Regions from separate parts of the Sulfitobacter sp. CB2047 genome, predicted to be linked through region 2. Evidence: riboswitches for the same ligand, from Rfam matches in the RefSeq annotation. Region 2 holds a riboswitch; each other region holds the start of a gene.
The links. A riboswitch is a leader RNA that binds a small molecule or an ion and turns the genes downstream of it on or off. The one in region 2 is predicted to bind cobalamin.
Positions count from the first base shown of each region.

Region 1: it holds a riboswitch for cobalamin, as region 2 does, so the genes downstream of both, IV89_RS11375 (ABC transporter substrate-binding protein) here and IV89_RS03690 (energy-coupling factor ABC transporter permease) in region 2, are expected to answer to the same signal.
Region 3: it holds a riboswitch for cobalamin, as region 2 does, so the genes downstream of both, bluB (5,6-dimethylbenzimidazole synthase) here and IV89_RS03690 (energy-coupling factor ABC transporter permease) in region 2, are expected to answer to the same signal.

Region 1 covers NZ_CP072613.1:2,289,127-2,293,229, reverse strand. Annotated here, with positions in the region: gene IV89_RS11390 (catalase) at 1-1, opposite strand, end outside; gene IV89_RS11385 (ABC transporter ATP-binding protein) at 106-873, opposite strand; gene IV89_RS11380 (iron ABC transporter permease) at 870-1,898, opposite strand; gene IV89_RS11375 (ABC transporter substrate-binding protein) at 1,919-2,935, opposite strand; cobalamin riboswitch at 3,079-3,278, opposite strand; tRNA gene IV89_RS11370 (tRNA-Glu) at 3,401-3,475, opposite strand; gene IV89_RS11365 (SDR family oxidoreductase) at 3,660-4,103, opposite strand, start outside.
Region 2 covers NZ_CP072613.1:786,064-790,166, forward strand. Annotated here, with positions in the region: gene IV89_RS03675 (heavy metal translocating P-type ATPase) at 1-8, shown strand, start outside; gene cueR (Cu(I)-responsive transcriptional regulator) at 29-415, shown strand; gene cobF (precorrin-6A synthase (deacetylating)) at 425-1,177, opposite strand; gene IV89_RS03690 (energy-coupling factor ABC transporter permease) at 1,239-1,922, opposite strand; cobalamin riboswitch at 1,994-2,210, opposite strand; gene cobA (uroporphyrinogen-III C-methyltransferase) at 2,237-2,953, opposite strand; gene IV89_RS03700 (cobyrinate a,c-diamide synthase) at 2,950-4,103, opposite strand, start outside.
Region 3 covers NZ_CP072613.1:2,700,246-2,704,348, reverse strand. Annotated here, with positions in the region: gene IV89_RS13300 (BCCT family transporter) at 1-153, opposite strand, end outside; gene IV89_RS13295 (hypothetical protein) at 520-1,281, shown strand; cobalamin riboswitch at 1,318-1,496, shown strand; gene bluB (5,6-dimethylbenzimidazole synthase) at 1,546-2,226, shown strand; gene IV89_RS13285 (hypothetical protein) at 2,465-3,463, shown strand; tRNA gene IV89_RS13280 (tRNA-Thr) at 3,652-3,726, opposite strand; gene IV89_RS13275 (hypothetical protein) at 3,811-4,011, shown strand; gene murA (UDP-N-acetylglucosamine 1-carboxyvinyltransferase) at 4,015-4,103, shown strand, end outside.

The sequences.
Region 1 (4,103 bases), 1.5 Mb from region 2:
TCTGTAGCTACTCCTTCAGGGTCCACAGGCAAAACCTGTAGCGTGACGGATGGTTCCCGACCAAATGCGTAAGGAGTTGAATAGAAGTGTGGCCGCTTGGCGCGCTTAATGGGTCGCCGTGTGAAAGCGGATCACCTGCGCGTTATCCGCCGGATCGACAAGGAAATGCCCGCAGACGCCAAAGACCTCGCGCAGGAGGGTTTCTGTCATGATCTCGGAGGGGGTGCCGATGGCGCGCAGCTTGCCATCTTGCAAGACGCAAATCCGGTCGCAGAGCGTGGCTTGGTTCAGGTCGTGCAGGGCGATGATCGCCGTTGTCGGCAGGCGCTGGATCAGCTCAAGGATCGAAAGCTGGTGGCGGATATCCAGATGGTTCGTCGGCTCGTCCAGCAGCAGCACTTGCGGCCTTTGGGCCAGTGCACGGGCGATATGAACGCGCTGTTGTTCACCGCCCGACAGCGTGTGCCAGTGGCGGTCGCCAAAGCCCGACAGATCCACATCCGCCAGCGCCTGCGTGACGATGGCGTCGTCCCCTGCGCTCCACCCGCGCAGGGCGGACAGCCATGGGGTGCGGCCCAGTTCAACGGCATGGCGCACGGTGATGCGATCTGCGGTATCGGCGTGTTGTTCGACCAGCGCCAGCCGCTGTGCGATATCGCGCTGGCGCATCTTTGCCAGCGGTGCGCCGTCCAGCTCGACCCGCCCGCGCGAGGGTTTCTGAATACCGGCAAGCATATGCAGCAACGTGGATTTGCCCGACCCGTTCGGCCCGATCAGCCCCAGCTTTTCGCCCGGCCGCAAGGACAGGGACACGTCGTTGACGATGGCGCGGTTGCGCACCCGCCAGCCCAGTTCGTGACAGGACAGAATCATGGCGACGTCCTTTTGCCAATCAGGATCAGTGCAAAGACGGGCGCGCCGACCAAAGCGGTCACCACGCCGATGGGCAGCACTTGGCCCGGTACAATCACTCGCGAAACCACATCGGCAAAGACCAGAAACACCGCCCCCGCCAGTGCGGAAGCTGGCACAAGGATCGCGTGACGATGCCCTACGACGATGCGCATGGCATGGGGAATCACCAGCCCGACAAAGCCGATCGCCCCCACCACCGACACCATCACCGCCGTGACCAGCGCCGCCGTGCCGATCAGCAGCAGCTGCACGCGGCGCACCGGAATGCCCAAGGACGCGGCGCTGTCGCTGCCGAAGGTAAAGGCATCCAGCGCGCGGGCGTGCCACAGACAGGCCAGCAGACCGATCATCGCCGCGGGCAGGGCGCTCAGTACATCGGGCCAGCGCACGCCCGACATATTCCCCAAAAGCCAGAACATGATAGCACGGGCCTGTTCGGCATTGGCCGATTTCGTGATCATCAGCGCGGTCAGGGCGTTGAACATCTGGCTGCCCGCGATACCGGCCAGCACGATCACGCCCGCGGCCCGCAGGCCCACACCGCCCCCTGCCGCCTGCGCCAGCAAGGCGACAAAAGCGAAAGCCACCAGCGCCCCGCTGAACGCACCGATAGACAGCGAGATGGCACCACCCCCCAGCCCGAGGATGGTCACCGCAACAGCGCCCGTGGACGCCCCCGCAGAGATGCCCAGCAGATAGGGATCCGCCAGCGCATTGCGCAGCAGTGCTTGCAACACGACGCCCGACAGCGCCAGACCGGCGCCACAGCACATCGCCACCACGGCCCGCGCCATGCGGTAGTTCCACACGATGCCTTCGTCAATTTTGTCGACCGCATAGCCCGCGTTCAGCGCCTTGTTGGCCAGCACCTTCAGCACCACCAGCGGCGGGATAGAGACCTCGCCGATGGCCGCACCAAACAGCAGTGCGGCCAGCAGCACCGGCGGGATGATCACCCACCAGTGCCACTGCGGCCTGCGCATCACAGAGCGGTCGATTGCGGTCATTCGGCCAGATCGAAACCGGACAGCGCGTCAGCCATCGTTTCCAGCGCATAGATCGCACGCACGGTCGGGTCCATCGCATGGGCGTCCATGGTGATGATGCGGCCCTCTTTCACCGCGGTCATCTCGCGGGCGACGGGGTCGTTCATCAGGAAGGTGCGCTTTTTCTCGATGTCATCCGCAGGGAAGCGGCGACGGTCCATTTTGGCGAGCACGATGAAGGTCGGGTCGGATTTCGCCAGAGTCTCCCATCCGACCAGCGGCCATTCCTCGGCCGAGGTCACGACGTTTTCAACGCCAAGCTTGTCCATCATATAGGCGGGCACACCCTGTTGACCTGCCACATAAGGGTCCGCCGCCATCTCGGAGGACGAGAACCAGAACAGCGCCGAGGTGCCTTGGGGCAGGTTCAGCGATTTGGCTTTCTCGACCGCCTTTGCCTCGCGCGATTGCAGGTCTGCCAGCAGCGTGGCACCGGCGTCTTGCGCGTTGTAGATACGGGCGAGCTCTTCGATGCTGGTATACAGCTGCTGGGTCGTGAACAGTTCAGATCGCGTGCCGTCCGCGCCGACAGAGTTATCCTTGGCCGCGCAATCGGTGGGCATCACATAGGTCGGCACGCCCACCTCGTGAAAGCTGTCGCGGGTGCCGACCATACCTTCGGGGCCGACGTGCCATTCATACATCACGGTGACCAGATCGGGGCGTTTGCCCAAAACGCTTTCAAAGCTGGGGTCGTTATCCGCCAGCCGTTCAATCGCATCGTTTGTCTCTTTGAACTCTGGCAAAACGGGGCTGAACCAGACAGAGGTTCCCGCGATCCGGTCCTGCTGGCCCAGCAGATACAGGATCTCTGTCGTGGATTGTCCGATGGTCACGGTGGTCTGGGGTGCCGCGTCAAAGCTGAGCGTGTGGCCGCAGTTGTCGATGGTCAGCGGATAGTCTGTCTCTGCGCCAAGCGCGGTGCTGCCCGCAAGGCTCGCAATCAGGGTCAGGCTGGAAAAAACTGGTTTCATATCAAGGGCTCCGGTTGGTCCGATGCCGGGGTCTTTGAATAGAAAGAGAAGGGGCCAGCCAAACGGCGCGCGGGCGCATTTTGGTCTGCGCGTGTGGTAAGATCCGGTCCCATCATCATCCTCTCCCGAGCAACCCCGCCCGGTGTTTCAGGTTCAGTGTCGGCAGGTCTCCTGACTGACGGATCGCGGCTGTCCCCGCCTTCCCGGACCTTGAGGCCCAGTGGCATGATGGAGGTAGCTCACCGTCTACAGTTGCGGGGGCAGTTCCGGTTCATCCACACCAAAGCGCGGATGGCGAATTCCCTATTATTTCCCGAAGGAAACCGACCCGGTTTCGATGACAGTTGTCCGCCCACCCGTCAAGTTGCGTTTTTGCGGTCGTCATCGCGGGGCAAAGGCAAATAACGCAGGCCACAGTTCCGCAGAACGGGCGAGAGGCAAATAACAAACGGATGGAAAACCAAGTGGCAGCCCGTAGGGGAGTCGAACCCCTCTTTTCAGGTTGAAAACCTGACGTCCTAACCGATAGACGAACGGGCCACTTAACTTGTGAGCGCTTCTTTAGGCAAAGCCATCGGCGGGCGCAAGTGCAAGCCGCATGAGAAAGCGGGGAAATACGGCAAAAAAATCACAGATCTTGGTGCCGTGTTTCAAGGGGCGAATGGCGAGAGGGGATCGTCGCGTGAAACGCGCGCCGCGCGCGGGATGCGGGCGCGCGTTTCCCTTAGATTTCCCAGTGAAAACCCGTCGCTTTTTCGGAGACGGTCCAGAGTTTCTCCATCACGGGTTTGTCGTAGGCATGGGGGTTCAGCGTGCCTTTGCCAACGGGCCCTCCGGTTTGCAGCCATCCGGTCGGGCCATAAAGCGCCCGCTGTGCCAACCCGTCTTCGGTCGCGCACATAACCTCGGGATACGCGCCTTTTTCGGCGGATTGCACCATTGGCGTCTTGCTCATCATCCACCAGGTGACCCTTGTGAAAAGCCCGCCGCTTGTGCTGATCAGCGAGGTCGCCGACGCGCCGGGGTGACAGACGTATACCTCAACGCGGCTGTCGGTGGCTTTCAGCCGGTCCTGAAGCTCATAGGCGAACATCATCTGCGCCAGCTTGCTTTGGCTGTAGACCGCGTTGGCGCTATAATTCTTGTCCCAGTTCATATCGTCGAACTG
Region 2 (4,103 bases):
CCGCCTAATTCAACGAAAGGAGACGTCTATGAACATCGGTGACGTGTCGAAAAGCGCAGGTCTGCCTGCCAAGACCATCCGCTACTACGAAGACATCGGTCTGATCACGCCTGCGCGTGACACCAACGGGTATCGCAGCTTTTGCGACAGCGACGTGCACAAGCTGACGTTTCTGGGCCGTGCGCGGGCTTTGGGCTTCACGATCGAGAATTGCCGCGACCTGCTGGCGCTTTGGGATGATCAGGATCGCGCCAGCGCCGATGTCCGTGCCATCGCCCAGCAACATTTGGCGCAGATCGAAAGCAAGATCGCGGACCTGCAAGATATTCGTCAGACCTTGACCCATCTGGTGCATGAATGCGCTGGCGATGACCGCCCCGATTGCCCGATTTTGCAACGGCTTGAAAAGCTGTAGCGCGCGTGTCTACCGGCGCAGCAGGTAAATATCCATGATCCAGCCATGGGCGGCGCGGGCCTCTGCCCGTGTTGCGATGATGCGGTCGCAGACCTGATCCAGCGGGCCTGCGATGCGACGCTCGTTCGGCATGCCGGCATAGGCGGTCCACCAGATGTGCACGTCGCTGTGCTGCCGCAACACCTCGAAGGCGCAGGTGCCGTCCAGCATGACGGCAATCGTATCCACACCCTGCGGCCAGCCATGATCGCGCAGCTGCCGGCCGGTGGTGATCGTGACGGGATTGCCGATGGTGTTCAGCGGGATCGCATGGCCCGCCGTCAGTACCTGAAGAGAGGTGATCCCCGGCACGATATCGACGGTGAGTGTGACGACCTTTTGCAACCGCTCCGCAATGCGCAGGGTGCTGTCATACAGCGACGGATCCCCCCATACGAGGAAACCGACACGGCCGCCTTGGGGCAGGGTGCGCTGCATCTCGGCCAGCCAGACCTGTGCAATGGCATCATGCCAATCGTGGACGCCCGCGTGATAATCAGGGTTGGCGGCGTCGCGTTTGGGCAGGGTGAATTCGTGAATTTCAGGCCCGTCCGACCGCAGCACCTGGGCGCAAATCTCGTGCCGCAGGCCAGCCAGATCATCCTTGCCCGCGCCCTTGGACGGAATCAGGATCACATCGCAGGCATTCAACGCGTCGATGGCTTGTAATGTCAGGTGTTTGGGATTGCCGGACCCGATGCCGATCAGTGAAAGCGTAAACATCTTGAGGCTCCGGCAGGGGGTGACGCGGCCCGCAGAGTAGGGGGCCGCGTCGGGTCTTGGATTATTCAGCGGCAGTCTGTGTCAGACGTTTGGTGAACAGCGCGCTGCCCGCGAAATCACGCAGGGTTTTCGCGGCGGCGAGCACGGCCAGATCCACCAGCGGCTCGATCAGGATGACCATCATATAGGCCCCGCCAAAGCTGGCCACAGCGGCGATGTTGCTGGCGGCAAAGCCCTGACCGTAGATGGCCCAGAAGGCGACCCAGCCCACAACGCCCGCCTGAAACGCGGTCGACAGCTTGAGCGCTTGAACATAGGTCAGATCAACATAGGCGGTGTTGGGCGCGATGATGCGTTTGGCCAGCGCCGAGACCATGAACAAAGGCACCAGCAGCGTGGTGACGTTCATCGTGTATTGCGGCAGGTCGATGGGGGCAAAGAACACGCCCTGCGCCAGCAGACCAAGCGCAAGACCCGCAGCCGCAGGGGCCACGCCGAACAGCAGGAACAGGGTCGACCCGAGGATCAGGTGCACTTCGCTCACGCCCACGGGGAAATGCGGGAAGACCTGAAAAAAGACAAAGGTCAGCGCGGTGGCCACCATGGCCCCGCCCGCAAAAGGCACGACGCCTTTCTCACGGACAGAGTCCATTGCGGTTTTCGCGGTATAGGCCGCAGCACCGGCGGCGGTGCCATAGGACAGGACCAGCTTGGCGCCGGTCACGACTTCGGGTTCGATATGCATATTCAGGTCTCCTTACCGTCTTCCCCGACGGCATAATGTGAAAGCCGCCCCGGGGGGCAGCCAGTTGGATCGGGGATCATCCCCATGACGGCAGGTCTCCTGACTTTGTGCGTCCATGCGTGCCGCGCCTTCCCAGGCGGTGTGGCCCAGTGGCAATGCGGGTTGCTCTTCACTTACAGGTGCGGGGGCAGTTCCGGATTTGGCACCTTTGCTTTGGCACCGCACCGTATTCCCTTTTCACCCCGATTGCCCGAAGGCGCACGGGGAACCGTCCGGAATAGGTGGTCATTTTCGGGCAGGTTTTGTCAAGTCATCTATTCGGTCAACGGCCCGTAAAGGATCAGCGCAGGCGCTGACGTTGCGGGATCCAGCGGCAGATGGGCAAGGCTTTCCACGGTGTGGCGGCTCAGCTTTTGATCGGGGGTCGATACCGCCTCTGCCAGCAGGGCTGGGGTCGAGGGGGGCAAGCCCGCCTCGATCAGCCGCGCGGCGAAACCCGCAAAGGTGCGCCGCCCCATGTAGACGACCGTGGTCGCCGTAGGGTCGGCCAGCGCCGCCATGTTGAGATCTTCGGGCAAGGCACCCGATTCGCCGTGGCCGGTGATGAATTGCACCCGCCGTGCGGTCAGCCGCCGGGTCAGCGGGATCATCGCCGCCGCCGCCGCCGAAGACGCCGCCGTCACACCGGGGATGATCTCGAAGGCAACGCCTGCGGCTTTCAGCGCGGTCAGCTCTTCTTCAAGCCGGCCAAACACGCCCGCGTCCCCGCTTTTGAGCCGCACCACCCGCGCGCCGGTCAATGCGTGTTCGACCAGCAAACGGCTCACGTGATCCTGCTTCGGAGACAGCCGTCCGGCGCGTTTGCCGACCCCGATCAGATCCGCCTCGGGTGAGACATGTTCAAGGATCGGACCCGCCGACAGATCGTCGAACAGCACGACTTCGGCCTCTTGCAACCGCTTTACCGCCTTCACGGTCAGCAGCTCGGGATCACCCGGACCGGAGGAGACGAAAGAGACAAAACCGCTCATGACGCCCCCGCGATCAGGTGAAAGAAGGTGCCCGTCGCATGGCCGCGGCGCGAGCCTGTCTCGGGCACTTCGGCCCCATTGGCATCGACCACCCGCGCCAGCGGCGTGTCTGGTTGCGACAGGATGGTAGAATAGTGGAATTCATGCCCGCGCAACCGCGCGCCCGCGTCATAGCCGGGGCCGGGTTCGTTCAGCGTGGCAAGCCGGTAGCCCAGATGCATCTTGCGCTTCTCATAGCTGGTTTCCAGCCCCAGCAGCCCCGCCATCTGGTGCCGCACGCCTTCCTTGTCGACCAACCCGGCCCCCATCGCCATATACCCCCCGCATTCCCCATGCACCGGGCGCGTCGTGGCGAATTGTTGCAGGCTGTCGCGGAACTGCGCGGCAGCGGCAAGGCGTCCGGCATGCAGCTCGGGATAGCCGCCGGGCAGCCAGCAGATGTCGGCGCTGTCGTCCGGTGCCTCATCCGCCAGCGGCGAGAAGGGCAACACCTGCGCACCCGCGGCGATCCAGTGGTCCAGCAAATGCGGATAGATGAACGAAAACGCGGCGTCTTTGGCCAAAGCGATCCGTTGACCGGGGGGCGGGGGCAGCACATCTGGCCCGTCGGGAATGCTGCGCCCTTGGGCGGCAGAGACGATCAGATCAAGGTCGATATGCTGCGCGATGAAATCACCTGCCGCATCCAGCAGCTTCATCAGCTCGGGCTGCTCCTCGGCCTGCACCAGACCCAAGTGGCGTTCCGGCAGCGTGACCGATCCCTGTCGGGGCAGCGCGCCCAGAACGGGGATGCCGACCTGCTCCATCCCCAGACGCAGCAGGGCCTCGTGACGGGGGCTGGCGACCTTGTTCAGCACCACACCCGCGACATGCACATCTGGGCGCATCGTCTTGAACCCAAGGGCGGTGGCCGCAGCCGATTGCGCCTGACCCGATACATCCAGCAGCAACACCACCGGCCAGCCCGTCATGGCAGAGATATCGGCGCTCGCCCCGTTCGAGGTTTCCCCCGGTTGCGCCACACCATCAAACAGCCCCATTGACCCTTCGATCAGGGCGAGATCGCCGCCATGGGCGGTGCCGATCAGGTTGCACAACACGCCCGACCCCATGGCCCAACTGTCGATATTATAGGACGACCGCCCGCAGG
Region 3 (4,103 bases), 1.4 Mb from region 2:
CACACCCGAGATCGCGAAGACCGGGTTGTGAATGTCGAAGCCGAAGGGCCCCACGCTGCCTTCTTTGTTGTCTTGGCCGATCTCGTAATCCGTGTCGATTACGGCAGCGGCCCCGTCGGGTGTCGGGATACCCGGCGACGTTTCATCTGTCATTAGATGCTCTCCATTTTATGTATTTGCGACTAATCATAGCGCAACTCCGACAAAACGACCACCGCTGCGCGGGAATTAAGTAAATGAATATCATGGCTTAGCCCCCGGATGCGGGCTTGACGCCCCGTTTGCGGGTCGCGGGCTATGCGTTTTTTCCGTGGTTTACCGCGAATCCCCTCTTTGGATTCGGGTGAAACACCGGGGCGGTTCCGCGTGCCACACTGCCCACGCCCGTCTGAACGGAGGGGGCAACCGCACCGCGGGATAGCGCCCTATCCCAAAAGATATGCCGGCCTATCCGTCCATGGCCCCGACCCACCTGCTTGCGCAAATGAAAGCGCGGGCGTCTGCGGTCACCATGGTCCCATGACAAATTTTTTCATCATGGGGGATGATATGAAAGTTACTTGCACACTACCAATTATCGCAACCGCGGCACTTCTGGCCGCTACCACTGTCAGCGCCGAAGGGTTCAGCCTGTCCGGTGCGCGCTCTGCCATGCAAAGCGACATCTCGTTCAACGTCATGCAATCCGCAGGGCAGGGTCAGATCAAGCTGCGCCACAAGATCCAGCCCAAAGCGCAGGTCCGGTCCAAAACCGTGAGCAGCCGCAGCCGGTCTTTCCAAGAGCTCAGCGGGGTCAGCACGGCCGCGGACCTCAAAAGCCTCATCGCTTGGGCCGAGGCGGGCCCAAAGGGCTATGACGCCGTGCAATACGGAGCCAAACGGCTGCCGCCACAGCGTCCGACGCAAATGACCATCGGCGAGATCTACCGCTGGATCGACCGCACGCCGGGCCAACCGCATGCCATCGGTCGATACCAGTTCATTCCATCCACGCTGCGCAGTCTGGTGCGACAGGCGGGCCTGAGCAAGAATGACCGCTTTACCTCGGCGGTTCAGGACGGGCTGGCCGATATCCTTTTGGTCGATGCGGGGTTTAACTCCTTCAAGAAGGGTAAGATCAGCCGCCACCGCTTTATGGAAAACCTCGCACGTATCTGGGCCGGTTTCCCGACCTCTAACGGGCGGTCCTATTATCACGGCTATGCGGGCAACAAGGCCGTCATCTCGTGGAACGAGTTCGACGCCGTAATGAAGAAGATTTTCGCAACCAAACGCGGCTGATCCCCGCGTTAGGGCTTGTTCCGGGCGGACAGCCGTGGCCCAATGGCCGGGTCTGGTGTCCGCCTCGCGGAAGAATCGGGAAGCTGGTGAAACTCCGGCACGTGCCCAACGCTGTAATGGGGATGGTTTGCGCATAGGCCACTGGACTATTCCGGGAAGGCGCGCGGACCAGACGACCCTAAGTCAGAAGACCGGCCAGACAGTACAGCTTGCCCCGCATGGACAGCGGGATTGGCGCTTAAACGTATTGTTGGGGACTGAACAATGCCGATACCCTCTGCGCTGGCACCCGCCGCGCCTTTTTCAGATGCTGAACGCGACGCCGTCTACAAGGCGATCTTTACCCGCCGCGATGTACGCGATCAGTTTTTGCCCGATCCACTGGCCGAGGATGTGTTGCACCGCATACTGACCGCCGCGCATCACGCACCGTCAGTCGGGTTGTCACAGCCGTGGAATTTCATCGTCATCCGCGATCAGGCCGCACGCGATCAGGTCTGGCAAGCCTTCAACCGCGCCAACGAGGAAGCCGCCCAGATGTTCGAGGGCGACCGCCAGACAACCTACAGGTCGCTGAAGCTCGAAGGCATCCGCAAGGCACCGGTCAATATCTGCGTGACCTGTGACCGCAGCCGTGGCGGTAAGGTCGTGCTGGGGCGCACCCATAATCAAAGCATGGATCTTTACAGCACCGTCTGCGCGATCCAGAACCTCTGGCTTGCCGCCCGCGCCGAGGGCATCGGGATGGGCTGGGTCAGCGTGTTCCGCGATGCCGATCTGCGTGACCTGCTGAATATCCCCGACCGGATAGAGATCGTCGGTTACCTCTGTCTGGGCCACGTGGACGAGCTTTACCAGACGCCCGAACTTGAGGTGAAAGGCTGGAGCAAACGGCTCCCCGTGGACGAGATGATCTTTGATGGTACGTGGCAGGGCGACCCTTAGTCACTGCCCGTCCCGCTCACGTTGTCATCTCCCGCAATGCGGGTATTTTGCGCGGTCAGCGGAACTATGCCGGTTCCCTGACGTTGCCTTTGTGAAGCCAGTGCATCCCGCGTCTGGCACGCAAAGAGGAAGTATTCAAAATGGGCGGTATCATTTATCTCGTTGGTCTTGTGGTCGTGGTTATGGCGGTGCTGTCGCTGGTCGGCTTGGCGTAATCAAACGCCGGGGAGGCATTTACATGAACACGACACTTACTGAAAAAACTGCCGATGGATCCTATGTCGACTGGCCCGCAATTTTCGCGGGCACTGTTGTCGCTGTGGCGATCGGCCTCTTGCTGACCACCTTCGGCGCGGCACTTGGCCTGTCGTCGATCACGCTGGACGGAACCGACAATTCATCGACGCTTGAACTGGTGCTGACCGCGCTGTGGATGGTGATCACGCTGGTCGCCTCCTATCTGGCCGGTGGTTATATCGCGGGCCGCATGCGCCGCCGCGTCGAAAGCGCTACGGATGATGAAGTCACTGCTCGTGACGGGATCAACGGTCTGGTTGTTTGGGGCCTCGGGTCTGTGATCACCGCCGTGATGCTATCAAGCGCGCTGAGCTTTGCAGCCAATACCGCGGGCAACGTCGCAGCGGGTGCAGGCAAAGCGGCTGGTACGGTCGTCGAAGCTGCGGGCTCTGCCGTGGGAGGTGCTGCCTCCGGGCTGGCCGATGCGGCGGGTGCTGCAATCCCGGATGAGGCCAAGAATGATCCGACAGATTACCTGTCGAACCAGCTTTTGCGCCCCAATCAGGTCGACCCGTTGACAGCCGATCCCGAGCAACTGGCAGAGCAGACCGCCAGCATCGTTGCCAATATCTACCGCACGGGTGAGGTGAGCGAGGAAGACCGGACCTATCTTGCCGGCGCTGTTGCCGCACGCACCGATCTGACCCAGGCTCAGGCGAAAGAGCGTGTGGACCAGATCGTGACCCAAGCGCAGGAAGCACGTCAGGAAGTCGAAGACGCTGTAGCCGCTGCCAAGGCCGAGGCTGAACAGGCCGCAGCAGAGGCGAAAGAAGCAGCGGTTGAGGCTGCGCAAACCGCGCGTAACGCCGGTATCCTGACCGCCTTTGTGCTGGCCGCCGCGTCGCTGATTGCCGGTGTGGCATCTGTCGCAGGGTCGGTCCACGGGGGCCGCCACCGCGATCAGGGCCGTCTGTTTGCCGGTCTGACATATCGCGGCTAAATTGCTTCACGTGAAAATCAAAACCCCGGCGGCGCAAGCGGTCGGGGTTTTCTTATGCCATCGTGATTCGGGATGTTTCGGGGCAGGGTGCGCTGCGACGACTTCAGGCGCATCCATGGCACATGCCAAAACCGCAACGCCAGATAAATAAGGCATCAGGGCAAAGCGATATGTTTAAAGGGGGGATCTGGTGCTGAAGGGGAGGATTGAACTCCCGACCTCGTCATTACCAATGACGCGCTCTACCACTGAGCTACTCCAGCACTGTGGGCGGGTGATTAGACCCATTCGCAATATGGTGCAAGCGTAATCTGGACCATATCGGTCCGCTGCGCTAGACAATCGACATGTCAAAGGATACCGCCCCACAAAAGCCGCCAAAACCCAATGCATTGCGGGAAGACAGGCTGAAAGCCGCGCTGAAAGCCAATATGGGCCGACGCAAGGCGCAAGCGCGTGCGCGCAGCGACAAAAGCCAAAGCGACGACACGCAAAATAATAACGCGCAGACAGATAACGGGCCGACCGGCCAAACCAAGGAAGGCTGAAGGATGGATTCGATTGTGGTCAAAGGCGGCGGTGCGCTGTCGGGACAAATTCCGATTGCGGGGGCCAAGAACGCCTGTCTGACGCTTATGCC